3 regions of the Serratia sp. JSRIV002 genome follow, and region 1 is predicted to be linked to each of the others. Evidence: predicted binding sites of a transcription regulator. Region 1 holds the regulator's gene; each other region holds the start of a gene.
What was found. The regulator PurR, encoded in region 1, represses purine synthesis genes. The targets are predictions, from matches to a motif close to CANGCAAACGTTTGCNTG.
Positions count from the first base shown of each region.

Region 2: a site for PurR is predicted at 1,485-1,502, ahead of guaB (IMP dehydrogenase). Genes of this name have one in related genera too.
Region 3: a site for PurR is predicted at 2,435-2,452, ahead of KGP26_RS12860 (nucleoside-specific channel-forming protein Tsx). Genes of this name have one in related genera too.

Region 1 is NZ_CP074143.1:2,835,525-2,846,508, reverse strand. Features, by position in the region: gene eptA (phosphoethanolamine transferase EptA) at 1-759, shown strand, start outside; gene KGP26_RS13435 (TetR/AcrR family transcriptional regulator) at 920-1,525, shown strand; gene KGP26_RS13430 (alkene reductase) at 1,607-2,704, shown strand; gene gloA (lactoylglutathione lyase) at 3,015-3,422, shown strand; gene rnt (ribonuclease T) at 3,492-4,172, shown strand; gene KGP26_RS13415 (Grx4 family monothiol glutaredoxin) at 4,257-4,604, opposite strand; gene KGP26_RS13410 (C40 family peptidase) at 5,015-5,830, shown strand; gene sodB (superoxide dismutase [Fe]) at 6,045-6,623, shown strand; gene KGP26_RS13400 (YnhF family membrane protein) at 6,688-6,777, opposite strand; gene purR (HTH-type transcriptional repressor PurR) at 7,102-8,127, shown strand; gene punR (DNA-binding transcriptional activator PunR) at 8,160-9,080, opposite strand; gene punC (purine nucleoside transporter PunC) at 9,206-10,411, shown strand; gene cfa (cyclopropane fatty acyl phospholipid synthase) at 10,752-10,984, shown strand, end outside.
Region 2 is NZ_CP074143.1:4,459,727-4,470,710, forward strand. Features, by position in the region: gene guaB (IMP dehydrogenase) at 1-1,424, opposite strand, end outside; gene xseA (exodeoxyribonuclease VII large subunit) at 1,594-2,970, shown strand; gene KGP26_RS21020 (glycoside hydrolase family 31 protein) at 3,072-5,435, opposite strand; gene KGP26_RS21025 (MFS transporter) at 5,447-6,754, opposite strand; gene KGP26_RS21030 (LacI family DNA-binding transcriptional regulator) at 7,104-8,186, shown strand; gene KGP26_RS21035 (zinc ribbon domain-containing protein) at 8,189-8,413, opposite strand; gene KGP26_RS21040 (AEC family transporter) at 8,427-9,383, opposite strand; gene der (ribosome biogenesis GTPase Der) at 9,488-10,975, opposite strand.
Region 3 is NZ_CP074143.1:2,723,572-2,734,555, forward strand. Features, by position in the region: gene KGP26_RS12845 (APC family permease) at 1-874, shown strand, start outside; gene yddG (aromatic amino acid DMT transporter YddG) at 967-1,860, shown strand; gene KGP26_RS12855 (hypothetical protein) at 1,946-2,218, shown strand; gene KGP26_RS12860 (nucleoside-specific channel-forming protein Tsx) at 2,612-3,490, shown strand; gene KGP26_RS12865 (hypothetical protein) at 3,552-3,725, opposite strand; gene KGP26_RS12870 (serine hydrolase) at 4,171-5,703, opposite strand; gene hutG (N-formylglutamate deformylase) at 6,051-6,848, opposite strand; gene hutI (imidazolonepropionase) at 6,848-8,065, opposite strand; gene hutC (histidine utilization repressor) at 8,264-9,019, opposite strand; gene KGP26_RS12890 (formimidoylglutamate deiminase) at 9,203-10,573, shown strand; gene KGP26_RS12895 (HutD family protein) at 10,573-10,984, shown strand, end outside.

The DNA.
Region 1 (10,984 bases):
ATGCCACGCGGCGACTACGACGCCACCTTGGCCGCACACCAGGAAGGCATGCTGGACGTGATGGCTCATGCCGGAGTGAACCTGCTGTGGCGCGAAAATGACGGCGGTTGTAAGGGGGCCTGCGATCGCATCCCACATATCGACATGACCAAGCTGAAGCTTTCGCAGTATTGCGACGGCGATGTCTGCATGGATAACGTGCTGCTGCATAAACTGGACGATTATATCAACGGCCTGAAAGGGGACGGTGTGATCGTACTGCATCAGATGGGAAGCCACGGCCCGGCCTACTACCGCCGCAGTACGCCCGAATTACGCCAGTTCTCACCCACCTGTGACAGCAACCAGATCCAGGACTGTACCCACGAGCAACTGGTGAATACCTACGACAATTCGCTACTGTACACCGACGCCATGCTGGACAGCACCATCAAGCTGTTGCAGCAATACAGCGGCAAATTCAATACGGCGATGGTCTATCTTTCCGATCACGGTGAATCGCTCGGGGAGAATGGCATGTATCTGCACGGTACGCCTTATATGTTCGCGCCTTCTCAGCAGACCCACGTGCCTTTCCTGATGTGGATGTCGGCCGATTATGAACGCAATTTCGGCATTAACCGCCAATGCCTGCAATCCTTGGCGGATAACGACAAGGTTTCACAGGATAATCTGTTCCACACCCTGTTGGGCATGTTGAATGTGCAGACACAGCAATATCAGCCCAACCTGGATATTCTGCAGCGCTGCCGCAGCTAGACTGACGCAGCATGCTGCACACCGGCATGAGGTCTTGTGCAGCAACTCGATAGAATGTAAGTTGGTCGACGTTTTTACCGTCAGAGCCGGGGATTTTTTCCCGGTTTTTTTTATCTGCGACTTGACCTAGACCAATCGGTCTATTATTCTCATTTTCATTATGACAAAACAGACGAATTGCAACGGGGAAACCCGAGAACATCTGCTCGCTACCGGCGAAACGCTCAGCCTGCGCCTTGGTTTTACCGGCATGGGCCTCAGTGAGCTGCTCGCTACCGCTGGCGTGCCCAAAGGGTCGTTCTATCACTATTTTCGCTCGAAGGAAGCCTTCGGCGAAGCGATGTTGCAACGCTATTTTGCCCATTATGACGCTCAAATGCAGGCGCTTTTTGCCGACTCTCGCAGCGACGCGCGTAATCAGTTATTAAGTTATTATGCCCAGGCCATCAGCTTCCACTGCCGCAGTGAGTGCCATAACGCTTGCCTGGCAGTGAAACTCTCCGCAGAGGTCAGCGATCTTTCTGAACCTATGCGCCATGCGTTGGAAGCTGGCACCAGCCGCGTGATTGGTCATCTGCAAGACGCGATCGAACGTGGTATCCGTGAAGGTTCACTGGCTATCACTATGAGCCCGGCGGCCACGGCGGAAACGCTGTATTCGCTGTGGTTGGGCGCATCGTTGCGGGCTAAAATCCGCCACTCTGTTGCCCCACTGACCTGTGCGCTGGAAAGTATCGAATTGCTGTTGCGCCCAGCGCAGCCATAAACTCCCTTTTTTACCCGAAAGACATTGTAGCGATACTGTTTACCATCACTAGTCGACTGGTCTAATACTATAGGATGCACTATGAAGATTGAAAAATTGTTCTCTCCGCTCAAAGTTGGCCACACCACCTTACCCAACCGAGTGTTCATGGCCCCGCTGACTCGTCTGCGCAGCATCGAGCCAGGTGACATCCCTACGCCGTTGATGGCGGAATATTATGCTCAGCGTGCCAGCGCTGGCCTGCTGATCACCGAGGCCACCCAGATTTCTTTCCAGGCGAAAGGTTATGCCGGAGCTCCCGGTCTGCATACCCCAGAACAAATCGCCGCGTGGAAAAAAATCACCCAGGCGGTACATGACAAACAGGGTCATATCGCTGTGCAACTTTGGCACGTAGGCCGCATCTCCCACTCAAGCTTGCAGCCTGGCCAGCAGGCTCCCGTCGCACCTTCAGCGATCAATGCCGAAACCCGCACCACGGTGCGTGATGAAACCGGTGCCTGGGTCCGTGTGCCAACCTCTACCCCACGTGCTTTGGAAACCAACGAAATCCCGGGGATCGTCAACGATTTCCGCCAGGCTGCGGCCAACTCGCGTGAAGCCGGTTTTGACTATATTGAATTGCATGCCGCGCACGGTTACCTGCTGCACCAGTTTATGTCTCCGGCGTCCAACCAACGTACTGACCAATACGGTGGCAGCATTGAAAACCGTACCCGTCTGACGCTGGAAGTGGTCGATGCGAGCATTGCTGAAATCGGAGCCGATCGCGTTGGTATCCGTATCTCACCGTTGGGCCCGTTCAATGGCCTGGACAACGGCGAAGATCAGGAAGAAGCGGCGCTGTATCTGATCGAAGAGCTGAACAAGCGCGGTATCGCCTACCTGCATATTTCCGAGCCGGATTGGGCCGGTGGCAAGCCTTACTCAACCGCGTTCCGCGATGCAGTAAGAGCGCACTTCCAAGGCGTGATTATTGGCGCGGGTGCGTATACGGCGGAGAAAGCGGAAGAGCTGATCGCCCAAGGCTTTATTGATGCCGTCGCCTTTGGCCGCAGCTATATTGCCAACCCAGATCTGGTGGAACGCTTTAAACAGCAGGCTCCACTCAACGAGCAGCGTGCCGATTTCTTCTACGGCGGCGGTGCCGAGGGTTATACCGATTATCCGACACTGTAACGCTCAGCTAAACAGGGGCGCTAAATACCGCAATACACTAAGCCTCTGACAGGTGGGGTCATACAGGTTAGCCGACCGTTGAGCGCATCGACGCGCGATACGAGCCTCCATGGAAGGATCCACGGCGTGTCGGCATTCTGTATGGCTCCCGCCTGCTGCACTATTATCCGCAGCTATTTTTGTTTGTGACAACGTAACCTACCCTATCACCAACCGCACGCGTTGAATTGCCTTATGCGACAAGGCTATACTGTCTGACGCTGTTCAAGTCACCTGCCGTCAGCCGCGGCATATCCAATCAGAGGAAATTATGCGCTTACTCCATACCATGCTCCGTGTCGGCGATCTGCAACGCTCCATCGACTTCTATACCAAGGTATTAGGCATGCGCTTACTGCGTACCAGCGAAAACACCGAGTACAAATACTCGCTGGCCTTCGTGGGTTATAGCGATGAAAGCGAAGGCTCGGTTATCGAACTGACCTATAACTGGGGCGTCGACAGCTACGACATGGGTTCCGCCTTTGGTCATCTGGCTCTGGGCGTCGATGATGTAGCCGCCACCTGCGACAACATCCGACAGGTCGGTGGCAAAGTCACACGCGAAGCCGGTCCAGTCAAGGGCGGTACCACCGTAATTGCCTTCGTCGAAGATCCAGACGGCTACAAGATCGAACTGATCGAGAACAAGCATGCAGGTCACGGCCTCGGTAACTGAGGTTTCTCCAGGGCGCGCCATGCGCCCTGCTTTCTATCTCCGCTGCACCAAGACAAGAAATTTGTCATAATGCGCGCTGAATTCGCTAAAGATAAGAAACTGATGGCCGAAAAAAGTGATCTTAACGCCCTGAGTGGCCGTTTCCGTGGGTTTTATCCCGTTGTTATTGATGTGGAAACCGCCGGGTTTCATGCTCAGACCGATGCGCTGCTAGAGATTGCCGCCGTCACGCTGAAAATGGATGAAAATGGTTGGTTACAGCAAGATGAAACGCTGCATTTTCACGTAGAACCGTTTGAAGGGGCGAACCTGCAACCGGAAGCGCTGGCCTTCAACGGTATCGATCCACATAACCCACTGCGTGGTGCAGTGAGTGAATATGATGCGCTGCATGCGATTTTTAAAGCCGTGCGTAAAGGCATTAAGGATCAGGGCTGTAACCGGGCGATCATCGTGGCGCATAATGCCAACTTTGATCACAGTTTCCTGATGGCCGCCGCCGAGCGCGCCAGCCTGAAACGCAACCCGTTCCACCCATTTGCCACCTTTGATACCGCTGCGCTTAGTGGGCTGGTATTAGGGCAGACGGTGCTGGCCAAAGCCTGTATCGCCGCCGGTATGCCGTTTGATAGCAGCCAGGCACACTCAGCCCTGTATGATACCCAGCAAACCGCCCAACTGTTCTGTGAACTGGTCAACCGCTGGAAACGTCTCGGTGGCTGGCCGATTGCCAACGTTGAATCGCAATAGCTTGCTGGCAAACTGACAGACATAAAAAATCGGGCGGCACTGTTAAAGGTGCCGCCCGATTTTATTGGGTAAAACCCTGCGCCATTAAGGCTGCTGGTCTTCCTGATCTTTATACTTTTCGGCCGTTTCTTTGATCAACGGCTGCAGTTCACCACGCTGGTACATCTCGATGATGATATCGCAGCCGCCAACCAGTTCACCATCGACCCACAGCTGCGGGAAGGTTGGCCAGTTGGCGTACTTTGGCAGCTCAGCGCGGATGTCCGGGTTTTGCAGAATATCAACATAGGCAAAACGTTCGCCACAGGCTGAAAGCGCCTGCACGGCCTGAGCAGAGAAACCGCAGCTTGGCAATTTCGGTGAGCCTTTCATATACAGCAGGATCGGGTTGGCAGAAATTTGCTGCTGAATTTTTTCAATCGTCGTCATTATTGCTTCCTCAAGCCACATCATGGCTACAACATGCATCACACTAGCTATTGTAGCGGCAGGACCGGTGCCAAGAAAACGCCATCTTTTGCAGGGACATTCTCTGATTGCCTTAGCAAAAGCGGCGGACACACCGAACCGGTTAAAACATAGCCCCAGAATAACATTTTTAATCGGGACGTTTCACTATTATCTTTGCCCTGCGCAATGCCGGCGAGCAATAAGCCAACCACATGATCTCTGTCGCTTTTTTAGGCGCCAGGCGTTTGATTTTGCAACAATAAAAATGCCATTAACGTTTTCTCACAATATGGATTAGTATTTATGAGATCCACGCTGTTTTATAGGGTGAATTTCGGGAATACTGTGACTCATTCGATTTCTGTTTCGGAGCCAAGGTTGGTAACGTCGATATGCGGTTAATTATTACACTTTTTGTGCTGCTATTTACGCAGCTCTTCTTCAATTTGGCGCACGCTGCGCCACAGGCACGTGTTTCTGCCGAGCAGCGCAAGAGTCACGTTAATGAAGCCCGGCCAGACGACCGCAAGAAAAAGAAAGCGGAGAAAGCCAATAAAAAAGTGAAGGCAGCCACCCCTCCGAAAACGCTAAAAACCAAACCAGCAACGATAAAGACCGCAAAAAAAACCACCAGCGTTAAAACCAAAAGCCAGGCAACCAAAACGGCCAAGCTAAAAGTAACTCCGCCTAAAAAAGGCTATAAAAAAGGTTATGGTCGCCATCGTGAAGAAGGCAAAGCTACGGCAAAATTGGCTGGCCGCGAAAAGCCGTTGAAACTTTCCGCCGCTCACAAAAAACGTTATCAGCACGCCAAGCAGACCGCCATGGCCAAGCTGATGGGGCAAATGGGTAAGCCCTACCGCTGGGGTGGGTCTTCACCTGGTACAGGCTTCGACTGCAGCGGGCTGATTTATTACGCGTACAAAGACGTGGTGAAAATTAAAATGCCGCGTACCGCCAACGAAATGTACCACCTGCGTGATGCAGCGCCGATCAAGCGTAATGAGCTTGAGAAAGGCGATCTGGTGTTCTTCCGCATCAACAACCGTGGCACCGCCGATCACGTTGGCGTCTATCTTGGTAACGGTAAGTTCATCCAGTCACCGCGTACCGGTGAAGAAATTCGCATCAGTCAGTTAGATAACGACTATTGGCAAAACCATTACATTGGTGCCCGCCGCGTAGTGACCCCTACCACCATCCGTTAACCTTTCACGGCTGAGCTAACTGCTCGGCCGTGCTCTCTATCACCCGCTGCAACTTTAAACAATCAGTCACTTGGCACACTTTGGATGTTCTTTTCGCTCGGAAAGTTGTTAAGATTAATAACCATAACAAAAGTGGTGCAATTGCGTTTTTCCGCCCTCGGCCCCTTAGGCCTGCAGCGTCGGAGAGGCGTATTGTCTATAAAAGGAGAAAGCAATGTCGTTTGAATTACCTGCATTACCATACGAGAAAAACGCTCTCGAACCGCACATTTCCGCAGAAACGCTGGAATACCACTATGGCAAGCACCATAACACCTACGTGGTTAACCTGAACAATCTGGTGAAAGGTAGCGAGTTCGAAGGCAAATCCCTGGTCGAGATCGTCAAGACCTCCACCGGCGGCGTGTTCAACAACGCCGCTCAGGTCTGGAACCACACCTTCTATTGGCACTGCTTATCACCGCAAGGTGGTGGCGAGCCAACGGGCGCAGTGGCAGAGGCCATCAATAAGTCATTCGGCTCCTTCGCCGCCTTTAAAGAGCAGTTCACCGATGCCGCCGTGAAAAACTTCGGCGCGGGCTGGACCTGGCTGGTGAAAAAAGCGGACGGTAGTCTGGCGATCGTCAGCACTTCAAATGCGGCAACCCCGCTGACCGGCGCAGACGTTCCGCTATTGACCGTTGACGTGTGGGAGCATGCTTACTATATCGACTACCGCAATGCGCGGCCAAAGTACCTGGAAAACTTCTGGGCGTTGGTGAACTGGGCGTTCGTGGCAGAAAACCTGGCTTAACGGCGGGTAACTAGCTAATAATAAGGCGCGGCATCAAGCTGCGCCTTTGTTTTTCTGCTGCGGATCAGTTCAATGCGGCAATAAAACTGAAAGCAATAATCATTGCCAAAGCACCCACGGTGGTGAGTAATGACATCTTCAAATTGGTATCCATATACAACTCCCTCTCAGATTGGCTTTTCCAGAGCATAAGCCACACAGTTTATACGTCAAATCATTTTCCCACAGTTCGTGATTAAAATCTTGTTATGATTTCCCCGCTGATAATTACCGATTAGCTCTTCCACTTTTCTTCAATATGCGACAAAATCCGCAGTTCACAACTGCGTACCGATAAACTGCCCCTCCCTGTTCAAGCGATTTACGACTTCAGCACTAAAAACTCAGTTTTCGCTTATCTGGGGAAGGATCTACGCAGGCAAACGATTAACATCATACTTACATGCTGTAACATGTGGGTTTAGGAGTCATTTTTTACATGGCAACGATTAAAGATGTGGCCAAACGCGCTGGCGTTTCTACCACTACCGTTTCGCACGTTATCAATAAAACGCGTTTCGTCGCCGAAGATACCAAAACGGCCGTTTGGGCCGCCATCAAAGAGCTTCACTATTCACCTAGCGCCGTGGCCCGCAGCCTCAAGGTCAACCACACCAAATCGATCGGTTTGCTCGCCACCTCGAGCGAGGCCCCCTATTTTGCCGAAGTGATCGAAGCGGTGGAAAACAGCTGCTACAGCAAAGGCTATACCCTGATCTTGTGTAACTCGCACAATAATCTGGATAAACAGCAAGCCTATTTGGCAATGCTGGCGCAAAAACGCGTCGATGGCTTGCTGGTGATGTGCTCAGAATATCCAGATCAGCTACTGGGCATGCTGGAAGATTACCGTAACATTCCCATGGTGGTGATGGATTGGGGTACCGCGCGCGGAGACTTCACCGATACCATTATCGACAATGCCTTCGAGGGCGGCTACCTGGCAGGCCGCTACCTGATCGAACGTGGCCACCGTGACATCGGTGCCATTCCTGGTCAACTGGCGCGTAATACCGGTGGAGGTCGCCACCAGGGCTTTCTGAAAGCCATGAAGGAAGCCAACATCGAAGTGCGCGAAGAATGGATCGTGCAGGGGGATTTCGAGCCTGAATCTGGCTACAAAGCCATGCATCAGATCCTGTCGCAAAAGCATCGTCCAACCGCCGTTTTCTGTGGCGGCGATATTATGGCCATGGGGGCGATCTGCGCCGCCGATGAGCTGGGGTTGCGTGTACCGCAGGATATCTCGGTGATTGGCTACGACAACGTGCGTAATGCCCGCTACTTCACCCCGGCGCTGACCACCATTCACCAGCCGAAAGAGCGCCTGGGCGAGATGGCCTTTACCATGCTGTTGGATCGCATTATCAGCAAGCGTGAAGAATCGCAGGTGATTGAAGTGCATCCAAAACTCATCGAGCGCCGCTCAGTTGCCGATGGTCCTTTTGTCGATTACCGCCGTTAACTCCTGTTGGGGCGCTGCAATACTGCGCCCGATTAAGCACCCGACTCCTCTTCACTGAGCCATTCCTGATTGAGCGTTTCGCTGTCGCCCAGATAGTCCAACAGCCAGGCCATGGCCGGAGACTGGGCGTTTTGCTGCCAGGTCAAGCAGCAGGCGCTAGGCGGGAAAGGCTCATGCAGTGGTAATACCACCAGTTCGCCACTTTGTACCAACGGCAATACCCGATGCGCGGGTACCATGCCCACACACAGCCCGGCACGCAAACAATCTACCGCCGAAACCCAGTCCGGCACGGTCAACCGCCGCTGGTTGTCCAACGACCAGGTCACACGCTTGGGTAAATTGCGCGAAGTATCTTCCAACAGCAACGAGGGATAAGGTCGTAGCTGATCGTCTCGCAGCTTTCCTTGCAAGGCGGCCAGCGGATGTTTAGCATGGACTACGCAGAGCCAATTCATAAAGCCCATATCGCGAAAGGCAAAACCGCCGCCTACCGGTACCGCCCGTGTTGCACCAATAGCCATCTCAGCGCGGCCATCGACCAGCGCATCCCACACGCCGTTGAAGACTTCCGGCTGTACCATCAGTTCCACGTCGGGGAAATGGCGATAAAAATCCAGCACCAGCTGGCGGCTGCGCTGGGGTTTGACGATCAGATCGACCGCAATCCGCAGTTGCCCGCGCCAACCGTTGGCCACCTGCTGACACTGCCGTCGGGTATCGAGCATTTTTTTGATAACAACTCGCGCCTCCTTAATAAACAGCGCCCCCGCTGGCGTGAGTTCCACATCGCGGTGACGGCGTTCAAACAAAGGCACTGCCAGCCATTGCTCCAGTTGACGCACCGTATAGCTCACAGCAGAAGGAACGCGGTGCAACTCCTGTGCCGCCGCGCTGAAACTGCCGGTCCGCGCTACCGCATCTACCACATCGAGTGAATATTCAGACCACATATGTTTGCCTTCAAATTTTTTAACAGCACCTTGCAAATATTACCGTTTCACAAGCAGAGATCCAGCCGTATACACTTGCCGGCGCTTCAAAACCTGCGACAACATAATTTTAACGAGAAATAGCAATGCGAAATTTTGGATTTATGTTCTACCTGGCCGGCCTGAGTATGTTGGGCTATCTGGCTACCGATATGTACCTGCCTGCCTTTGGCGCAATGCAGCAGGATCTGCAAATCTCCGCTGGGGCGATCAGCGCCAGCCTGAGTATCTTCCTGGCAGGCTTTGCCTTTGCCCAGTTGCTGTGGGGGCCGCTGTCCGACCGTATTGGCCGTAAGCCCGTGTTATTGATTGGCCTGGCGCTGTTCGCAATCGGCTGTCTCGGTATGCTTTGGGTCGAGAACGTGGCACAACTGTGGTCACTGCGCTTCATTCAAGCCATTGGCGTCTGTTCCGCCGCCGTCACCTGGCAGGCGATCGTGGTCGATCGCTACCGCGATGGCAAAGCCAACCGCGTTTTCGCCTCCATTATGCCGCTGGTCGCCCTCTCTCCGGCGCTGGCCCCACTGCTGGGTGCCTGGTTGCTTAACCATATGGGATGGCGGGCCATTTTCGCCGTGCTGCTGGGGATCACCGCCCTGCTGCTGATCCCCACCTTGCTGCTGAAAGACCGGAGCAGACTGGTCCCTTCCGCCGATAAAAAGCCCAGCCTTGGTTTTATGCAGATCTTGAAATCCCCGGTGTTCAGCGGCAACGTGATGGTTTTTGCTGCCTGTTCTGCTGGCTTCTTCGCCTGGCTGACGGGTTCACCCTTTATCCTCGGCGATATGGGGTATAGCCCCAACGATATTGGTCTGAGCTATGTGCCGCAAACGCTGGCTTTCTTATTGGGGGGTTATAGCTGCCGTAGCGCCTTAAATCGCATCTCTGGCAAAACCTTGCTGCCGTGGTTGCTGTTAGCTTACGGTGTCAGCATGGTGGCGTTGTATCTGATCGCCACGCTAAGTGAGCCAACGTTGACCACTCTGCTGATCCCGTTCTGCTTTATGGCGTTAGTAAACGGTGCCAGCTATCCTATTTTAGTAGCCAATGCGTTGATGCCCTTCCCCAACAACAGTGGCAAAGCTGCTGCGCTGCAAAACACGCTGCAGTTGGGATTATGTTTTATCGCCAGCCTGTTGGTTTCGGCATTTATCGCCCAACCGCTGTTAGCCACGGCTACCGTAATGGTGGCTACCGTATTTTTGGCAGCCTTGGGTTATCTGATCCAGCGTGGGAAAGGAACGGATGAAACTCAGATGACACAGCAGAAGCGTGCCGACTCCGTGTCATAATTGTCTCTGTAAATAGTCACTTAATGAAAATTCTTGCCGAGCGCGATTTGCAGTTGAGTCTACGCCTCGGCAAGCCTATACTCAAAAACGACCTTTTAGAATAACAGTTATACTAAGTTCTTATTGCAGCAACTGCTGCGTACGTGGATGGCATCACACTTTATTTAAGGTTGAATTTACCCGCGTCCTTTGACGCAGGGAGTCTCTTAAATTTCCTCTGTTCAAGTCGGATTTCAGACACCACGGTGAATTTTTACCGTAGGTATACGTATGTCCCTGTAGAAATTGTCTACGCTAAATTCTGCAGGATCATAAGTCAGAAGAAGGTGATGGAGAAGCTATGAGTTCATCGTGTATAGAAGATCTGAGCATCCAGGACAACCATTGGTATCGTATCGCTCATGAAATGCTTAGCATGGCCGGCATTGAAATCAATGGTTCACGCCCTTTCGATATTCAGATCAATAATCCCAATTTCTTTAAACGCGTACTGCAAGACGGCTCTCTGGGGCTGGGCGAAAGCTATATGGACGGTTGGTGGGAGTGCGAGCGGCTGGACATATTTTTTCAGCG
Region 2 (10,984 bases), 1.6 Mb from region 1:
ACGTCATGCACATGGCTTTCTTGAATACCGGCACCGCTGATGCGCACAAACTCGGCTTTGGTACGCAGTTCGTCGATGGTCGCACAGCCGGTCAGGCCCATGCAGGAACGCAGACCGCCCATCTGCTGATGTACGATCGCCTTCAGCATGCCTTTGTAGGCCACACGGCCTTCGATACCTTCCGGCACCAGTTTATCAGCGGCGTTATCGGTCTGGAAGTAACGGTCGGAGGAACCTTTGGACATTGCGCCCAGAGAACCCATCCCACGGTAAGATTTGAACGAACGGCCCTGATACAGCTCGATTTCGCCCGGAGATTCTTCCGTACCCGCCAGCATTGAGCCAACCATCACACAGGACGCACCGGCAGCAATCGCTTTGGCGATATCGCCAGAGAAGCGGATACCACCGTCAGCGATAACTGGGATACCCGTCCCTTCCAGTGCTTCGACCGCATCGGCGATAGCGGTGATCTGCGGAACACCCACGCCGGTTACGATACGAGTGGTACAGATAGAGCCAGGACCGATACCGACTTTCACCGCACTCACCCCGGCTTCCATCAGGGCTTTGGCACCAGCCCCAGTTGCGACGTTGCCGCCAAGGATTTGCAGGTCTGGGTATTTGGCACGGGTTTCACGGATGCGCTGTAACACGCCTTCGGAATGGCCGTGTGAAGAGTCGATGAGCAGTACGTCAACACCGGCAGCGACCAGCGCATCAACGCGCTCTTCGTTACCGGCACCGGCACCCACCGCAGCGCCTACGCGCAGACGGCCATGCTCATCTTTACAGGCGTTAGGTTTACGCTCTGCTTTCTGGAAATCTTTAACGGTGATCATGCCCAGCAGGTGGAAGCTGTCGTCCACCACCAGCGCTTTTTCAACGCGTTTTTCGTGCATTTTTTGCAGCACGACTTCACGCGCTTCGCCTTCCTTGACGGTGACCAGACGCTCTTTTGGCGTCATCACTGCGGTGACAGGCTGAGTCAGATCGGTGACGAAGCGCACGTCACGGCCGGTAATGATCCCCACCAGTTCGTTTTCTTCGGTCACAACCGGGTAACCGGCAAAGCCGTTACGCGCGGTTAACTCTTTCACTTCAGCCAGCGTGGTGGAAGGAGTAACGGCCTGTGGGTCCGTGACCACGCCGCTTTCATGTTTTTTCACCCGGCGAACTTCTTCCGCCTGGCGCTCAATGGACATGTTTTTGTGAATGAAGCCCAAACCGCCTTCCTGCGCTAGCGCAATGGCCAGGTTGGATTCGGTTACGGTATCCATGGCTGCGGACAGCATAGGGATATTCAGGCGGATGGATTTGGTCAGTTGGGTGCCAAGATCTGCGGTATTAGGCAGAACTGTGGAGTGGGCTGGAACCAGGAGAACGTCATCAAACGTTAGAGCTTCTTTTACAATACGTAGCATGGGCAATATCTCACCAAGGTGGATGCGGAAAAGATAAAATATTGCCGTGGCATTATACAGAGCGTAATCGGTTGCCTCCAGCACTTTCTTACAAAAACTCTTGATTACCTTTCGCCGAGCTGTAATATCGACCAATTAAGTGCTTGTTTTGAAATTTGATCTGGGTCACATGTCACTACCTACTTCACCGTCCATTTTTACCGTAAGCCGCCTCAATCAGACGGTTCGACAGCTGCTGGAAATGGAAATGGGGCAGATTTGGCTCTCCGCCGAGATCTCCAACTTCTCCCAGCCCTCCTCCGGCCACTGGTATTTTACGCTGAAAGATGACCGTGCCCAGGTGCGTTGTGCGATGTTCCGCAACAGCAACCGGCGCACTACCTTTCGCCCGCAAAATGGCCAGCAGGTTCTGGTGCGGGCCAGCATCACCCTCTATGAACCACGCGGTGATTACCAACTGATCGCCGAAAGCATGCAGCCTGCCGGTGACGGCCTGCTGCAACAGCAATTCGAGCAGTTGAAACAGCGCCTGGCAGCCGAAGGTCTGTTTGATCAACAGTTCAAGCAACCATTGCCAAGCCCGGCCAAATGCGTTGGGGTGATCACCTCCGCCAGCGGCGCGGCACTGCACGATATTTTACAGGTGTTACAGCGGCGCGATCCTTCACTGCCGATCGTGATTTACCCCACGTCCGTGCAAGGGGCAGAAGCTCCGTTGCAGATCGTTCGCGCGATCGAAACCGCCAACCGCCGTGATGAGTGCGATGTGCTGATCGTCGGGCGCGGCGGTGGCTCGTTAGAAGATTTATGGAGTTTTAACGACGAACGCGTCGCGAAGGCAATTTTTGCCAGCCGTATCCCGATCGTCAGCGCCGTTGGCCATGAAACCGACGTCACCATTGCCGACTTTGTTGCCGACCTGCGGGCACCTACCCCTTCCGCTGCGGCGGAGTTGGTCAGCCGTAATCAGCTTGAGCTGTTGCGCCAATTGCAGTCACAGCAACAGCGGCTGGAAATGGCGATGGACTATTATCTGGCGCAGCGCCAGCAGCAGTTCACCCGCATCAACCACCGTTTGCAACAACAGCATCCGCACCTGAGGCTGGCGCGGCAGCAAACGCTGTTATTCAAGCTACAGCGCCGTTTGGAAGATGGGATGCAGCAGCAATTACGGCTATCTTCTCGCCGCAGTGAACGCGTACAGCAGCGCCTGGCGCAGGTCCAGCCGATGGGCCGCATCCACCGCTTGCAGCAGCGTGTTCAGCAGCAGGAATACCGTTTGCAACAGGGGATGGAGCGGCAACTTAATGGTTATCGCCAACGCTTTGGCGTCGCCTGTAGTCAGTTGGAGGCGGTTAGCCCGCTGGCAACCTTGGCTCGCGGCTATAGCGTAACGCAGACACCACAGGGTGAGTTACTGAAAACCACCAAGCAGGCACAGGTTGGGGAAATGCTGAAAACCCGCCTGCAGGATGGCTGGGTGGAGAGCGAAGTCAAAACCGTCACCGTGGCGAAAAAGCCGCGTAAGAAACGCGTGGTGGAATAGCCGTTAGTGGCAGAGCCGATCGACTGCTTCTTTTTTAGGCCAAACTTCATCCCGTTTGATAGCATCCCAACCCTCAGTAGAGGGTTGGGATGTGGCATCAGTCATAGCACATAGCTATCACAACAAACCCCATTCACCCATAGTTCGCGAGTCTCACCTGCTGGCAACACAATGTTCAGCGCCTGCCACGTCGGTTTGAAATGCCCTTCACAGGTGAAGGTCAGCTCGATGCGCTGATTGTCACTCACTGCCTCCCAGCGGAGCCACAGCGCATTATTCTGCTGCCAGCCATGGCTTTCCCCGTCGTCTTCAAACAGCAGGCCTGAGGACCATCCGCAGCCCTTGGTGGGGAACAGCCGCAGTTCACGGCGATCGTCTGCCGCATTGTCTACATGCCCCAACCGTTGTGACATCGGGAGCCCGGCCCCAGCGCGCACCAGCAACGGCAAGCGCTCCAGCGGTGCCTCCAGCACTATGCTCTGGCCACCGCTGTACCATTGGCCGCTATAGAAGCAGTACCAACCATCGACGTTATCCGGCAGGTAGACTTCACGCTGGCGCTGCCCCTGATCCACCACGCTGGCCACCAGCAGGTCGCGGCCAATCAGGAAATCATCGGTCTCACCGAAGGTGCGTTCATCGTGCTCATGATCGAGGAAGGTTGGCCGCAGCATCGGCTCATCATCATGGCTTGCCTGCCACAGCAGCGTGTAGAAGTACGGCATCAGCCGATAACGCAGGTTGATGGCATCACGGATCATCGGCGTTGCCGCCGGGTACATCCAGGGTTCATTGACGGTAGCATCATCATTCCAGGAATGGATGGTAAAGCGCGGGTGCATGACCCCGTTTTGTACCCAACGTACCAACAGTTCCGCGTCCGGTTTATCGCCGGAGAAACCGCCCACATCGTGCCCAACGTTAAACAACCCGGACAGGCTCATCCCCACCCCCATACGGGTGTTGTAGCGCAAGGTTTGCCAACTGGTGCGGTTGTCCCCACTCCAGGTTTGCACATAGCGCTGCATACCGGCGCAGCCGGAACGCGAAATCAAATAAGGCCGCAGGTTCGGTGCAAAGCGCTGCTGTGCTTCAAGCGAGGCTCGCATCATCAGCAGCGGCATCACCGGGCGAATATGCTTGATGGCGATTGGCTTGCCGAAGCCATGGCAGCGCGCTTCTCCATCCCACACTTCATACTCGTTGTTGTCATTCCAGGTGGAATCAATCCCCATTTCCAGCAGTTGCTCTGTCACCCCTTGCTGCCACCAGCGAACCGCCGCTGGGTTGGTGAAGTCGAGGTGCGAACCTTCGTCATCCCAGAAGCTGGAACGTTCTGGAGCGTCGCTTTGCGAATCGCGGATAAACAAGCCAAGTTCTGCCACCTGTTGATATTTGGGATGGTCCTGCAACAGGCAGGGTTTGATATTCGCCGCCAGCTTCAACCCAGCATCGTGAAAGGCTTGGCTAAGCTGTTTAGGCTGCGGCACCTTGTCGTAGTTCCAGTTGAAGACGTAGCGTTTGTTATTGATCGAGGTATAGCCGGAAGAGAGCTGGAACGAATCGCACGGGATGGCGTGCTGGCGGCACAGCTGGATAAACTGCTGCAACTGCTGCTGGGCATCCGGCGCGTCGGTGTAGTGCATCGTCGAGCCGCTGTACCCCAGGCTCCACTTCGGCCCAAAATGGGTTTTACCGGTCAGGCGCACGAAGGCTTTGGTGACGTCGAGCACCTTTGGCCCCAGGAACAGATAGTAATCCAGATCGCCCGCCTCGGCCTGATAGCGACGATAGGCCAGGTGATAGTTGTCGATCTCATTACCCAGATCCAGCCAGCAGTTGCTCAGGTTGTCATAAAACAGACCAAAGCTGACCTCTTCCCGACGCGTGATGGTAAAAGGGATATGCTTGTAGAGCGGATCGGTACTGGCGGCGTTGTAGCCCATCGCGTCCAGGTTACGCATTTCAAAGCGGCGGCCTGTACGTTCCAGATCGCCCGCCTTTTCACCCAGGCCATAATAACGTTCGCCCTTGTGACGGCGCTGATAATGCGCCACGCCGTCACCGTGCGCATTGAGCAGATAGGCACTGGTTGGGCGATCCGCTGCCAGTGGTAGCCATTCCCCCGCCGCGTTGCAATATTCCCATTCCAGCCAGAGCGGCTGATGTATCGTCACGCGTAGCTGCGGGGTCGCTACCGTCAAACTGTCTGCCTGCTGGTTAAGTTGATAGCCCGGCAGGCTAAAACCGGCGACGCTGAGGCGATCGCGTCCTTCCCAAGGCACATCCTCCTGCGGGGCGATACTCCAGGTACGATCCAGCGCCAGCTCACCGTGGCGTTTGATCAGCACGCGGAACAGATTGCTTTCCAGCACGTAGAGGCAGAACAGGTGTTGCTCGTCCACCAGCAGTTCAACACGGTCCGCGTATTGCCCCGCCAGCGTCCAGTTTTTTAACGTTTTCATAATGATCCAACTTAAGCAGTAGGTGAAGGTTTTTTGCCGCGCTCGGCGATCAAACCGATCAGGAACATCGCACCGATCAGATCGAAGAAGCCCATGGCGACGAAGAGCGGGTTGAAGCCGACGGTGTCGGAAACGGCACCAATCAACAGCGTAAACAGGAAACTGGCGATCCAGGCGCTGGAGCCGCGCATACCGTTCACCGTCGCCATCTGGTTTTTATCGAAGGATTCCACTACCAGCGCGCTCAACATGCAGGAGATCACCTGGTGGCCAAAGCCACCAATGGAGATCAGCGCGATTGCGATGTAGGGATCTTTGGTGATCGCGACAAACGCCAGCGATACCATCATGAAGGCTCCGGTCACCGAGCTGGCCACTACCGAGTTCACCCGTGAACAGCCGAACCATTTGCGATACAGCGTAGTGAGATAACCACTGGCGACGCTGCCGATATCCGCCGCCAGGAAAGGCAGCCAGGCAAACATGGCAATCTGTTTGAGATCCATGCCACGCTCGGTGGCCAGGTACAGCGGCACCCAGAAGCTAAACACCGCCCAAGCCGGTTCAGCCAGAAACGCTGGGATGGCGATGCCGTAGAATTTTTTGTTTTTGCACAGGATCGCCAACGATTTAAAGAACGGCAGCTTCGGCAGTACCGGTTCATTATCCTCGTTGATCAGATCAAACTCCTTTTGGCTCAGGTTCGGGTGCTGCTGCGGCGAGTGGTAAAATACCCACCACAGCACCACCCAGATCAGCGCCAGAGCACCGGAGAACAGGAAGGCTCCCTGCCAGCCGAAGGACACATGGGCAATCACAATGATCGGCGGAGCCAACATCGCACCGATCGAGAAGCCAACCCCTGCCCAGCCTGCGGCTATTGGCCGTTCTTTTTTCGGGAACCAGTCAGAAATCGCTTTGGCGTTAGCCGGGGTAGCCGCCGCTTCAGCTGCCCCCATGAAGAAACGTAAGATCGCCAGTTGCAACCAGCTGCCCGCACCAGCATGCATCATGCACACTACCGCCCAGATGCTGGCACAAACCAGGAACCCCATCTTCAGACCAATGACGTCTATCAGCCACCCGCAGATCGGTTGGAACAGGGTATAGGCCAGTTGGAAGGACGCCACCACCCAAGAATATTGCTCGGTGGTCATGTTGAGGCTGGTTTTCAGCTCAGGGGCCAAAATACCCAGCGAGTTACGGGTTATGTAGTTAACCGTGACGCCCAGCAGGAACAGGGCCAACATCCACCAGCGCAACGATTTGAATTTGCGGCGGCTGCTGGCAACTACCGTTTGATTGATTTCTACACTCATCTTGATCTCCGTGGCGACCATACGCCTTTTTGGTAGGGCAACTCTTACTAACGGAGGTGTTAACAGCGTTATTTGTGACACCGGCCACAAATACAACGTCAATGCTGCGACAACCCTATGATTTAATGTTGTTTTACTTGTATTCCAGCCGGTAAATTGGACTGATAAATCTATAAAATTGGTGTACCAATGGAGACTAACCAGCGGAGAGTGCGAGTGAAATGGCGATTTTTGCAAAAATTCTCATGCGTTAGTTAAAATTTCGCCGTTATAGCCATAAAAAGCCGTATAAAAGGCAGATATAGGCCGTGAAAAAATTTCCACGACCGAATTTGAAGGAGATCACAAAATGAACGGAAAGCTGAAAGTACAGGAAATTGCGCGCCAAACCGGGCTTTCGATCAGCACCGTTTCACGCGTGTTGGCCGGGAAATCCAACACCAGCGCCGAGGCGCGGCAACGAGTGCTGGCCTGTGCGCAACAAAACGGTATCTTGCAGGGGCTTTCCAACGGCAGGCTGATGTTGAACAACGTAATGGTATTTGCCCCGCAACGCGCCTTTGATGTCCGCACCGATATTTTCTACTACAAGGTGATCCAGGGGATCACCAGCGCACTGGCGCAACATGATGTGAGGATCCGCTACTGCGGGTTGGAGGAACAACACAGCGACAGCGTACTGTTTTTGGAAAAGATGAGCGATCCGTTAACCGAAGCCGTGCTGATCATCGGCATTGATGACGAGCATATCCATACGCTGGCCGCCGATCTGAACAAGCCCTGCATTCTGATTAACTGCACCGATCGCCAGATGCGGCTAGACAGCGTCTCCCCAGACCATCAACTGATTGGGGAGTATTCCGCCAACTATCTGTTGCAACAGGGCCACAGCCGTATCCTCAATCTGCAATGTCTACGGCGTAATACCATGGAGCTGCGGCTGGCGGGGATCAAACAGGCCTATATGCGGCACAATATTCCCTTCGATGATCGCCAACATCTGGTCACCACTTCCGGGTTCGGCAGCGAAGAAGCCGAGCAGGCCATCACGGCCTTTATCAACGGCGTTACCGATCGGGCGCAATTGCCGACGGCGATCTTGGCAGGGGGTGACTATATGGCGGTAGGTGCGGTTAATGCGCTAAAGAAGATGCATATCAACGTGCCGGGGCATATTTCGGTGATGAGTACGGATGGTTTTAATCTGGCAGAAATTCACGACGTGCCGCTCACCTCGGTTCACGTTCCTCGTGATGAGCTGGGTGCAGAGGCCATCGCTCTATTGCAACGCCGTATGCTGCGCCCGGATGCGCCACCCAGCAATATGCTGTTGCACGGGCGCTTGGCGGTGCGGGCCTCGGTAAAACGCCTCAGCCAAAACAAGGTGTCGCCAGCGGTCAGCACGCACGACCACCGGCTCTATGATGTATGAGGTCATTCCACCGGTTGATAGCTGAACTTCACCCTTTTTTTGGAGATCAGCCCGTGGCCATGTTGGCAGAGATAATCCACGGCGCCGCAGGCTTTCAGTTCTTGCAACAGTTGCCCGCAGTCGGGGCATTCGGCAAGCTGCCGGTAATCGCTGTTGCAGTCGTCACAATGATAGTGGCCATTCACCCAGCTCATCGGCTGAGCACAAACCGGACATAAGGCGTCCATCTTTCCTCCTGATTTAAATCACGCCCCACGAGCGCAAGAAAGAGATCCCCAACGCGGTGGTAAAGAAGGATCCCACGGTGGTGATCGCAATAATATTGGCGGCCAACGTCGCGTTGCCCCCCATGGCGCGCGTCATCACATAGCTGCCGGAGGCGGTCGGCGTCGCCGAGAACATAAAAATAATGCCGAGCGTAGCGCCCTCGAAACCGCAAAGCCAACCCCCAAACGTCATCAACACCGGTACCAAAAACAGTTTAGCCGAGGACGACAACGCAGCGACGTTGGAAGAACGGAACATTGCCCGCAGATCGAGGCTGGCCCCGGTACACAACAAAGCCAGCGGTAATGACAGGCCTGAGATATAGCTGCCGGTCTGCTTGAGCACGGGCGCAATCCCCAGCCCGGTCTGAGCATAGGCCAGACCGCTTAACAGCCCGAGGATCAGCGGATTGGTCACGATACTGCGCAGCAATGACAGATGTTTGATCTTCTGCCCGTTGCCGCCTTGCAGGCTGCGCGTCAGGGTGATAACCGATAGCACGTTAAACAGGATCACCGTCACGGTCAGATACAGCGAGGCAATCGCGACGCCCTCATCGCCGTAAGCGGTCATTGCATAAGCCAGGCCGACAATCGCGGTATTCGCCCGGAATCCCCCCTGCACGAACACGCCACGCTCGCGTGGCTCTTTCACCAGCCACTTTGCTGCGAACTCCAGCAGCAGGAAGGTCGCTATCGTCCCCACCGCGCCGTAGATCACCAGAGCAAAATTATCACGCAGTTGCGGATGGTTGGTGGCAATGCTGAAGAACAGCAGGCAGGGCAGCGCCAGATTAAACACCAGCTTGGTGGCCCCATCGATAAAGCGATCGTCCATCAGCCGCCAGTGACGTAGCAGGATCCCCAGCAGCATCATCAATAAGTTGGGTACGGTGACGCTAAAGGCAAAACTCCAGGTTTCCCAGGACATGAGCTTCCTTTGCAAGGCCGGTGTAGAAGTGAGATTGGCAGATAATAGAACGGTTTAAGCAGGATAAAAATAGGGCGCGGTATCAATTCCACGCCCTACGGTTGTTATTTTGACTTCTTCAGGTGGCTCATCAAGCGCTTGCGCTTGCGCATCTGGTTTGGCGTCAAGGTGTTGCGCTTGCCCGCAAACGGGTTCTCACCCTCTTTAAACTGGATGCGGATCGGCGTCCCCATCACCTTGAGTGAACGACGGAAGTAGTTCATCAGGTAACGTTTGTAGGAGTCGGCCAGATCGGATACCTGGTTACCGTGGATCACCACGATAGGCGGGTTATATCCCCCTGCGTGCGCGTATTTCAGCTTCACGCGGCGGCCACGCACCAACGGCGGCTGGTGGTCTTCGGCAGCCATCTGCATGATCTTGGTAAGCATCGAGGTGTTTACGCGGCGAGTCGCACACTCATAGGCTTCGTTCACAGATTCGAACAGGTTACCCACACCGCTGCCGTGCAGCGCAGAGATAAAGTGCACACGCGCAAAATCGACAAAGCCCAAACGCAGATCGAGCATCTCTTTCACGTGATCGCGATCTTCCTCACTCATGCCGTCCCACTTGTTGACCGCAATCACCAGTGAGCGCCCACTATTGAGGATAAAGCCCAGCAGCGACAGATCCTGATCGGAAATGCCTTCGCGGGCGTCGATCACCAACAACACGACGTTGGCATCTTCGATCGCCTGCAGCGTTTTGATCACCGAGAATTTCTCAACGGTTTCGGTAACCTTGCCACGCTTGCGCACCCCGGCGGTGTCGATAAGCACATATTCACGCTCGTCACGCACCATCGGAATGTAAATGCTGTCGCGAGTCGTGCCAGGCATGTCAAACACGACCACACGCTCTTCGCCGAGAATACGGTTAGTGAGCGTCGACTTACCTACGTTAGGGCGGCCAACGATCGCCAGCTTGATCGGCAGATCCTGCGGGTTGAAGTCCTCTTCCGGATCTTCATATTCACCCTCTTCCAGCTCACCGCTCTGCTCGGCCCAATAGGCGGCATTGGCTTCTTCTTCGGTCAGCTCGACTTCTTCCGGTTTTGCCGGGATGAACGGCACCAGCACGTGCTCGATCAGCTGTGTGACGCCACGGCCATGAGAAGCGGCAATCGCATAGACGTCGCCCAGGCCCAAGGAATAGAAATCTGCCGTCGCGGTGTCCGGATCCATGCCATCGGTTTTGTTGGCAACCAGGAACGTCGCCTTCTGGCGATTACGCAGGTGCTGGGCAATCCCCTGATCGGCAGGCATCAGCCCGGCACGGGCATCGACCATAAACAGGACGATATCGGCCTCTTCGATCGCCAGCAGCGACTGACCGGCCATACGCGTTTCAACGCCATCTTCCGTCCCGTCAATACCTCCGGTATCGACGATAATAAATTCGTTGCCCTCAACTTCAGCACGACCATATTTGCGGTCTCGCGTTAGCCCGGGGAAATCCGCCACCAGCGCATCGCGCGTCTGTGTTAAACGGTTAAACAAGGTGGATTTACCGACATTCGGGCGCCCGACCAGCGCAACGACAGGTATCATGTTGAAGCC
Region 3 (10,984 bases), 110 kb from region 1:
GGCGATTATCGTGGTGTTTATCTTCCTGGTGGTACGAGGTTTGCACAATGGCGAAGGGGTTGGCCAGGTGTGGAGTCTGCAACCCTTTATCAGTGAAAACGCCCATTTATTGCCGATTATTACCGGCGCCACCATCCTGTGCTTTTCGTTTCTGGGTTTTGACGCCGTCACTACGCTGTGTGAAGAAACGCCCGATGCCGCCCGTGTGATCCCGCGCGCTATCTTCCTTACTGCACTCTATGGTGGGGTGATCTTCATCACCGTGTCGTTCTTTATTCAGCTGTTCTTCCCGACGCTGGAGCGTTTCAAACAGCCTGATGCGGCACTGCCGGAAATCGCGCTGTATGTGGGCGGCAAGCTGTTCCAGTCGATCTTCCTGTGCATCACCTTTATCAACACCCTGGCTTCTGGCCTGGCTTCCCATGCCAGCGTGTCCAGGCTGCTGTATGTGATGGGGCGCGACAATGTGTTCCCGGAAAAATTCTTCGGTTACGTGCATCCTAAATGGCGCACGCCAGCGCTTAACGTGCTGCTGGTTGGTCTGGTGGCATTATCGGCATTATCCTTCGACTTGGTGACGGCGACCGCCCTGATCAACTTTGGCGCGCTGGTGGCCTTTACCTTCGTCAACCTTTCGGTGATCAGCCACTTCTATATTCGACAAGGGCGCAACAAGAGCTGGAAAGACCGCTTCCATTACCTGATCCTGCCGCTGGTGGGTGCGTTGACGGTAGGGATCTTGTGGCTGAACCTGGAAAAAAGCTCCCTGACCATGGGGCTGCTGTGGGCGGCGCTCGGGTTTGGCTATCTAGCCTATCTTACCCGTCGTTTCCGCCAGCCGCCGCCGCAGTTGGAGCGCCAACCTCAGCAGTAAAGGCATGGGCGCAGCGTTGCGCCCTTTCTTTTTCCCTGGTAGGGCAGTAGAGTAAAAAATCGTATAAAAATAACCAATTGGATCCTACGCTAATGCCTCCGTTGTCTGCTTCCCATAAAGCTACCTTGCTCGGCCTGCTGGCCATTGTGTTATGGAGCAGCGTGGTTGGCCTGATCCGCAGCGTCAGCGAAGGGTTGGGGGCGGTCGGCGGGGCGGCGATGATCTATAGCGTGGGCACGCTGTTTCTGCTGGGAGTGATGGGCATTCCCAAGCTGCGCGAGTTCCGCCGTTCCTATCTGATCCTCGGCAGTCTGCTGTTTGTGCTGTATGAGATTTGCCTCTCGCTGTCGCTGGGCTATGCCAACAACCGTATGCAGGCCATTGAGCTGGGGATGATCAACTACCTTTGGCCCTGTTTTACCGTGTTGATGGCCATTCTGTTCAATGGGCAAAAGGCCAAATGGTGGGTGGTGCCTGGTTTGTTGCTTTCCCTGTTCGGGATTGGCTGGATCATGAGTGGCAGCGGCGGTTGGTCACCGGCACAAATGCTGGCCAACGTGCGCAGTAATCCGTTGAGTTACGGGCTGGCATTCAGCGGTGCGGTGATTTGGGCCATCTATTGCAACGTGACCAAGAGGATTGCCCAGGGCAAAAACGCGGTAGTGCTGTTTATCTCGCTGACCGCGCTGGCGCTGTGGCTGATTTATCCTTTCAGTAATGAAAACGGCATGCACTTTAGCCTGCCGGTTGTGGTGGCGTTGCTGTGCGTGGGGACGGCGATGGGGGCTGGCTATGCTGCTTGGAACGTCGGGATCCTGCATGGCAATATGACGCTGCTGGCGACCGTATCTTACTTTACCCCGGTATTGTCATCGGTGTTTGCCGCCGTGGTACTCAGCACCGCGCTGACCCTCAACTTCTGGCAAGGGGTGATGATGGTCACGCTAGGATCGCTGATTTGCTGGCGGGCCACCCGCGCCGACTGAGGCCTATTTTTTACCTGCGCAGGCGGCAGAATAATGAATTTCGAGCTAATCTCAAGGTAAGTGTTCTGCCAGAAGGAACGGGAAAATGAGAAAAGATATTCAATTTATTCAGCAGCCAGCGCTTAATGGTCACAGTTTCAGCACTGGTGATATCGTTCGCCTGACCACTGCTAACCTACCGCATGAATACCAGTTGGATGTGATGATCCTGCGCCGTGACGATAAGCTGATCCACGGCTCGGTAGTCGTGGCCTCGCCGAAAGTCGATATCCCGGTCAGCCAATGGGAAATTGCCACGGGGGATGAGGTGGTATTCCGGCAAGAGAACATTGCCAAGGCCGTACCCGGAGCCCGTTGAAAAAACCAACCTGTTCGCCCTATAAAGGGGGGCCGTATCCTGCGCCCGCCTGCCACTAAGCCGACATAAGCGTCGGCTTTTTTACGCGCTTTTTAACCCCCAGGTTAAAATTTGGTGTTGTACAGCAAGACACCAAAAATCGTCATTTGAAACTTATCGACATGATGAAAATCACATCAAAAATGTTTTGTACTGCAATTTATTTTAAAAAATGAGAACGCAATCGATTACGCGATGGTAAAATGCCTGACTGGATCACAGATTATTACAGTGAGAGCTTTCTATAATGCGCACGGCTAACGGCAATAGGTAACCGTTCGTTTACAGCAGGCGTCGCCAGACACATATCATTCCAACGGGCAGGGAATGGCCCACTCAGCATGTGGTAATAAAATGAAGAAAATAGCTCTCGCAGCAGGTGTGCTTCTTTCCGCGTCTTTCAGCCCCGTTTCCATGGCGGCAGAAAGCAAAGACAGCCAGTATCTTTCAGACTGGTGGCATCAGAGTGTCAACGTAGTAGGCAGCTACCATACCCGCTTCGGGCCGCAGCTGAACAATGACGTGTATCTGGAGTATGAAGCCTTTGCCAAGAAAGACTGGCTGGATTTCTATGGCTACGTGGACGTGCCAAAGTTCTTCGGCACCGGTAACACGCCAAACCGTGGTATCTGGGATAAAGGCTCACCGCTGTTTATGGAGATCGAGCCGCGCTTCTCCATCGACAAACTGACCGGCACCAACCTGGGCTTTGGGCCGTTCAAAGAGTGGTATTTTGCCAACAACTACATTTACGACATGGGGCGTAACAACGCCTCCCGTCAAAGCACCTGGTATATGGGGCTAGGCACCGATATCGATACCGGTCTGCCGATGAGCCTGTCGATGAACATTTATGCCAAATACCAATGGCAGAACTATGGTGCATCCAACGAGAACAGCTGGGACGGCTATCGCTTCAAGGTGAAATATTTTGTGCCGTTGACCGAAATGTGGGGCGGTAACCTGAGCTATATCGGTTTCACCAACTTTGACTTTGATTCCGATCTGGGCAGCGACAACTTCGTGGTGGATGGCCGTCAGGCACGTACCAGCAACTCTATCGCCTCCAGCCACATTTTGGCGCTAAACTACGATCACTGGCATTACTCCTTCGTGGCACGTTACTTCCATAACGGTGGTCAATGGAATGATGGGGTAGACATCGGTACGCCGCAGGGGCCAATCAAGTCTACCGGCTGGGGTTACTACCTGGTTGCCGGTTATAACTTCTGATTTTGCGTGGTATCAGAAACAGGAAACCCCGCGTTGGCGGGGTTTTTTTTCATCATTATGGCTAACTTTCCGCGGGTAAATGTTTAACCGGCATAACCAATTTACCCTTGATAACGTAGCACTCATTGTCGATCCACTTGAGGATTTGCTCACGGCTGACACCTTCAAATTGCGCATAGCGATAAATATCACCATTGAAGTGCAGCTGGATGTACTCCATCAACGTCATGTGCATGGTTATAACTCCTAAACGCCCAGAAATAGCGGTTTCGCCACGCTGAGTGGTTGAGCTTTTCAAGACCTAAAGGTAAATTATTCGCAACAAAACAGCAACAAAAAAGACTAAAAAGTGGCGTTATAGTAGTGAAAAGTAGTAAAAGAAATCCCGCACGGGACGGCGGGAAATTGAGTAGTATCATTTATCGATGACATAAGATGGGTTTTGAGGTGCAACGAAAAAGAGCAGGTTTACTCATTTCTGTGGCCGACTAAAATTACTGGATGGCTTATTTTGTCGCAAGAAAAATCTACGGCATTTGCTCGGATATCATGAGTAGTTTTGCGCGTGAACAATTTTTTGCCTGATAGCCACGATCTGTTTTTTAATAATTGGTGTGAATGATATGTCGGGCTGATAGGCGGGCGCAGCATGCAGCGCCCCGTCATGGCACGGCGAACCTTTACGCTCGGGCGCAAATGTTCTTTTTGAACGTGAGTACACGGCTGCGGCTGGCGATCAGATCGACCTGGTAACCGCGGAAATACAGACAAAACCGATTCAGGTTGGGCCCATCGTTGCTTTCAACCAATATCCTCCCATCCCCCAGCGAACTTAGGGTGCCGGTTTGCACCGCCGGGCCGACCCCGATGTGGATCTGGTTGCCGCAAATTTCAAACGCGGTGCGGTATTGTGGATGATACCAGTGCCCTTGAACCTGCTTGAGACAAACCGTTTCGCTAGCGACCGGCAGAAAGCGGCGTGCAACGTGGCCAACTTCACCTTCTATGGCTTCACCTGTCCACTTAAGGTGCATTGGCTGATGGGCCGAGAGCGATACTGCATAACCGTCTTCACTTTGATACAGCGGTTCGTTGGAGCCCAGATAGGCCACGTTGCCCCCTTTAACTTCCAACCAATAGGGTTCCGCCCGGGTGGCGTAGATGCCATCTGGGATCGCCGTGCTACGTTGGGGCAGCGGTTCGTTCAACAGCGCCGCCATCACCTGTAAAATGATGGCAAAGCTGTCACAATCTTCACGGTTGGCGACCAGCAGGGCACCTGCTTGCCGGTCAGGCGCTAGCAGAAAATAGGTCTTATAACCGGCATGAGAACCGCCATGGCCGAGCAATATCTGGCTGCCAAGCGGCGTTTGCGCCAGCCCTAGTCCGTAACGGCTGACTTGGCCCTGGCTGAGCCGACGCGGGGCACTTAGCTGCGTCAGGACCCCTTTGCCAGGGCCGTTATTGGCCAGCAGGCATTGCAACCAGCGGGTGAGGGCGTTGGCGCTCCCTGTCAGGCTGCCAGAGGCGGAGAGATGCAAGCCGGCGCTGGTCTGTTGCCAACCATTGGCCGTATGCCAATAGCCGGGAGCTAGCCCAGACACCACATCAAACCAGCTTTCGGGTGCTTGTAGCTGTACGTCCAGAGGGCGGGCCAGATGCTGCTGAACCAGATCATCAAAAGCGTACCCTTTAGTCTTCAGCGCCGCTTCTACCAGGCGGTAGCCGGTATTGGTGTAGGTGATCTCACTGCCTAGCGGATAGTTGAGCCGGGTTAAACCATGGATAAACTCCATTACTGGCTGGGCCTCACTGACGGTGTTGACCGAGACGCCAAGCAGCCCCAGCGTTTGCCGAATATCGGGTAGCCCGCTGGTCATGTCCAAAGCCTGGCCTACCGTCACCTCCGCCAATTGTCCCTGCAATTCGGGCAGTAGACTGCCAAGGCGATCGTCAAGCTGCAGAGCGTTATCGGTGGCATTAAGCGCCAGCGCGGCAAAAATATGTTTGGTGATGGAGGCATAGCGCACCACGGTATCAGCAGTGAAAGGATCGCGGCGTGCCAGATCGGCCAGCCCAGCACACACCACTGCCTGGGTGTTATCAGTGTCAAACAGGGTGATAGCCCCACCGGGTTGGCCTGCGGTTTGCCAGCCTGCCAACAGTTGAGCGGCGGTTGCCTGTGCGGCGCGCCAGTGCGGGGTGTCAGACATAGTTTCCTCCTGAGATAACGAACGCCACACATCACCGTGGCCGACTACACACGAGTGTCTACCACAGCCACGATAGAGACGTGGATGGCGGGTAAGGCAAGGGTGGTCTTTCAATCCCTGATCTCTGGCCTGCAACGGGTGGGCATGGGATGAAAGAGGCCCAATTGTGGCGCAAGGCAAAAGTCACGGGCCGCTGTTTTGTGCGCTGTTCAGACCAGTGGGTCACCTTTCCATCAAAATTGGGATGCAGTGCTCAAATCGTCATGGAAGGGTATGAAAGACAGGAGGGGATATCGGTGAGGGCAAGGTTGACCCCGGCGCGATAGCGGCACCGGAGTTGTGGCGGATTAGCGTTGTTGCTCGCCCCAGGCCAGCATGCTTTCTATCATCTGCTGCAACAGGCGTTGTAAAGGTGCGGCACGGGCGGCATCAAACTCAAATGTCTGCTCGGACATATAGTTCACCTGCGCCAGCTCCAGCTGCACCGCGTGCTGGTTTTCCTGCGGTTGACCATAGGCACGGGTAATGTAGCCCCCTTTAAAGCGCCCGTTGAGCACGTGGCTGAACTGTTGTTGTTGCTGACAACAGGTGACCAGCCTGTCACTCAGTGAGGAAGGGCAGCTTTCACCCCCGTTGGTGCCCAGGTTGAGATCGGGTAGCTTGCCGTCGAACAGGCGCGGTATCACGGAGGCGATCGAGTGGGCGTCAAACAGTAAGGCGTAACCGTGTTGGGCTTTTAGCCGTGTCAGCTCATTCTGTAGTTGCTGATGGTAGGGCTGCCAGATGTTCTGCAGGTATCCGGCCCGTTCTTCGTCCGAAGGGGCTGCGTCCGGCAGAAAACTGGGGCGGCCATCGAACAACACATCCGGAAACAGACCGGTGGTGGCGGTGGTGTAGAGCGGTTTGTCATCTGCCGGCCGGTTGAGGTCAATCACCAGGCGCGAATAGTTACCCACCAGGATGCTGGCACCCATGGCACGGGCAAAATCGTACAGCCGTGGAATATGCCAGTCGGTGTCTTGCAGGGGGCGGGCCTCATCGGTGAGCCCTTTCTCAACCGCTGGCGTCAAGCGGGTGCCAGCATGGGGAATACTGATCAACAGCGGCAGTTGGCCGCTCTGGAACTCGAAAGGATCGCAAATCATTAACGGACTTCTCCTCGGAAAATCACCGTGCAGGGCAGTTGGCCGCCCAACCAGTAAGCCAGCTCTGCCGGGCGTGCCAGCGGCCAGTGAACAAAATCGGCCACTTTGCCCACTTCCAGCGAGCCGTGGGTTTCCTGCAGGCCCAAAGCCTTGGCGGCATGCAGCGTGACGCCTGCCAGCGCTTCTTCCGGCGTTAGGCGGAACAGGGTGCAGGCCATATTAATCATCAGACGCAGCGATAGTGCGGGTGAGGTGCCAGGGTTGGCATCACTGGCAATGGCCATCTTGACGCCGTGTTTGCGGAACAGCTCAACCGGTGGGCACTGCGTTTCTCGTAACAAGTAGTAGGCCCCCGGTAACAGTACCGCCACGGTTCCGGCCGCTGCCATCGCCATTGCATCTTGTTCGGTGGCATATTCCAGGTGATCGGCGGAAAGGGCATGATGCCGTGCCGCCAATGTGCTGCCACCCAGAGCCGAAAGCTGCTCCGCGTGCAGTTTCACCGGCAGGCCAGCTTGTTCTGCGGCTGCGAAAACCCTCTCAACCTGCTCAGGGGAGAAGGCCAGATGTTCGCAAAACGCGTCTACTGCATCTGCCAGACCTGCTGCTGCGGCTTCAGGGATGATGGTATTGCACACCAGATCGATATAGTCGTCGCTGCGTCCGGCATATTCCGGTGGCAGGGCATGAGCGGCCAGGCAGGTGGTTTTCACTTCGACAGGTAATATTTCTGCCAGACGACGTGCGACACGTAGCATTTTCAACTCGCTTGCCAGCGTTAAGCCGTAGCCGGATTTGATTTCTACGCAGGTGACACCCTCTGCCAGCAATGGCCGCAGGCGGAACAAGGCTTGTTCCAGCAACAACTCTTCTTGTGCATCGCGCGTGGCCTTGACCGTGGAGATAATCCCACCGCCCTGAGCGGCAATCTCTGCGTAGCTCACCCCGTTCAAACGTTGTTCAAACTCACCACTGCGGTTGCCGCCAAACACCAGGTGCGTGTGGCAATCCACCAGGCCGGGGGTGATGATGCCACCGTCAAGCTTCACCGTTTTGGTCGCGGCCAAGGCTGGCATGGCGGCCTGTTCACCCATCCAGACAATCTTGCCTGCGCGTACGGCGATCGCCCCGTTGCTGATGATGTGATACTTGCCGTCACGCATGGTGACGATATCGGCCCCGTGCCACAGGCTGTCGCAGTGGATCTCAGACGTCATGGTGTTCCCGCTCCCACATGGTTGTATATACAATTAAAAACAACCTAGCGCATTCGCCGGGCTGCGACAAGAGAGGGGATAAATATTTGTTACCGAGATGTGATGAAACGCGAAAAAGGCAGGGTCTAGCGGTACCGGAAACGGCACTAGGGGCGCTGCACATAAACTGCGCCCCCTGGGTAGCACGCTCTGTCCAACTTAAACCTGATTGATAAAACGGCCAAACAGCTGATAGCGGCTGCCTGGATAGAGCAGGCGGGCAGAGGTCACCACCATTTTGCCAGACCAGGTGCGACGATGGATCAGCAGGCCCGGCTCGTGGTCTTCCAATTGCAGCAGTTCGCGCTCTTGCTTGGTTGGCACCACGGCTTCGACAATATGTTCACCTGCGGTCAGCGGAGCGGACTGGGTCAGGTAAATATAGGGCGTGACCCGATCAAAATCCTGCTTCATATAATCTGGGGCTGCCAGCGGGTTGACGCAGCGATCTTCCACCTGCACCGGCACGTCATTTTCATAATGCACAATCTGCGAGTAGAACAGCTGCTGGCCCGGCGGGATCCCCAATGCCGTCGCCTCCTCTGCGCTGGCCGGGCGGGCGGTCAGCTGCAAAATTTTACTGCTGTGGCGGTGCCCTCGGGCGGCGATCTCATCGGCGATATTATGTACTTCCAGCAACGCGGTGTGTGCCTTGGCCTCGGCCACGAAGGTGCCAACGCCCTGCATGCGGATCAAAAAGCCCTCGCTGGTCAATTCACGCAAGGCCCGGTTGATGGTCATGCGGCTGACGCCCAGCTCGCTGACCAGTTCACTTTCCGAGGGAACGCGTTGGTGCGGCTGCCAGTGGCCCGCACGGATTTGGCTTACGATGGCCTGTTTGACCCGTTGATAGATCGGGGCGGGGGTTTCGCTCATTGCTGCAGCCAGCTGCAACACGGTCTGTTGATCTACCACGACGTTAACCTCGTCAAATAAAAAAATAATAACACCAGTTTACTGTTGATGTTGAAGATATGTATATGTATATACAAGTAAGCGTCCGTTCACCAGATGAATGAAACTGGTTTACAAATTTTTTACCTGCGCGGCGTGACAGTCGTGCGTTCTTAGCCGTTACACCTACTTTGGAATACTGCTATGCCTGCTTATTTTGCCTCTCGCGCACTGCTTCCGACCGGTTGGGCCCATAACGTACGGCTTGAAGTCGATGCTCACGGCCAATTGGCCCAAGTGACCCCCAATACTGACTCAGACGGCTGCCTGCGTCTGCACGGCGACGTGGTGCCGGGCATGCCGAACCTGCACTCTCATGCCTTCCAGCGCGCGATGGCGGGGCTGGCGGAAGTCGCGGGCAACCCACAAGACAGCTTCTGGACCTGGCGCGATCTGATGTATCGCCTGGTTCAGCGCTTAACCCCGGAGCAGGTTGGGGTTATCGCCCGTCAACTGTATATCGAAATGCTCAAGGGCGGCTACACCCAGGTTGCCGAGTTCCATTATCTGCATCACACACCGGAAGGAAAAGCCTACGCCGACCGGGGCGAGATGACAGGTCGCCTCAGTGAGGCAGCGCTTCAGGCAGGCATTGGCATGACACTATTGCCGGTGCTTTACAGCTACGCCGGGTTTGGTGCTCAGCCTGCGCAAGCGGGGCAACGGCGCTTTATTCAGAGTGCGGAGAGCTACCTCGAACAGCAACAGGTGATAGCCCGCCAACTGGCAGGCCAGCCATTGCAGAATCAGGGGTTATGTTTCCATTCGCTGAGGGCGGTTGAACTGGGGCAGATGCAGCAGATCCTGGCGGCCTCTGACCAGGCCTTGCCGGTACATATTCATATCGCCGAGCAGCAAAAAGAGGTCAACGACTGCCTGGCCTGGAGCGGTCAACGCCCGGTGGCCTGGCTGTATGAACATTTGCCGGTGGATAGCCGCTGGTGTCTGGTGCATGCCACTCATCTGGATCGTGTGGAGCTTGAGCAACTGGCTCACAGCAAAGCTGTGGCCGGATTATGTCCGACCACCGAGGCGAATCTAGGAGACGGCATTTTCCCAGGCGACATTTATTTGCACCACCAGGGGCGCTGGGGGATCGGTTCGGACAGCCATGTTTCCCTAAACGTGGTAGAAGAGTTACGCTGGTTTGAGTATGGGCAGCGGCTGCGCGATCAGCGCCGTAACCGCCTGACCACGCCAGAGCAACCCGCTGTGGCAGACGTGCTTTATCAACAGGCATTACGGGGCGGTGCTCAGGCCTGTGGTACGGCAATTGGCAAGCTGGCGGTAGGCTATCGTGCGGACTGGTTGGTGCTGGATGGTGAGGACCCGTATCTGGCATCTGCGCCTGATGCCTCTATCCTCAACCGCTGGTTGTTTGCCGGGGGCAAAGAGCAGATCCGCGACGTATTTGTTGCAGGCCGGCAGGTGATTGAGCAGGGGCGTCACGCGTTGCAACAACAAAGCAGCGCTGAGTTCCTACAGGTGCTGAAAACGTTCCAACAGGAGGCGTGATGAAACTGAACCGTTTCGATTTTGCCGAGCTGCCGGTGAGCCCTTGGGTTAATGGCGGCGGAGAAACTCGCGAAATTACCTGCCAACCGCCGGGCAACACCGAATTCGGCTGGCGTGCCAGCATTGCTACCATCGCGCAGAATGGGCCTTTCTCGGCCTTTAACGGCATTGACCGGTCCATCACTTTGCTGGAAGGCGATGGCGTACATTTGTTCAGCGAAGGCCTGATCGATCACCGGTTGCAGCGCATCGGTGAGCCGTTTGCTTTCTCTGGGGATGTGTCGCTAGAGGCCAGATTATTGGGCGGCAGCAGCCAGGACTTCAACATCATGACGCGGCGTGGTCACTACCAGGCGCAGGTGCAACGCATTGCTGAAACCATCGGGCTATCGCTACAGCATGCCGGTGTGT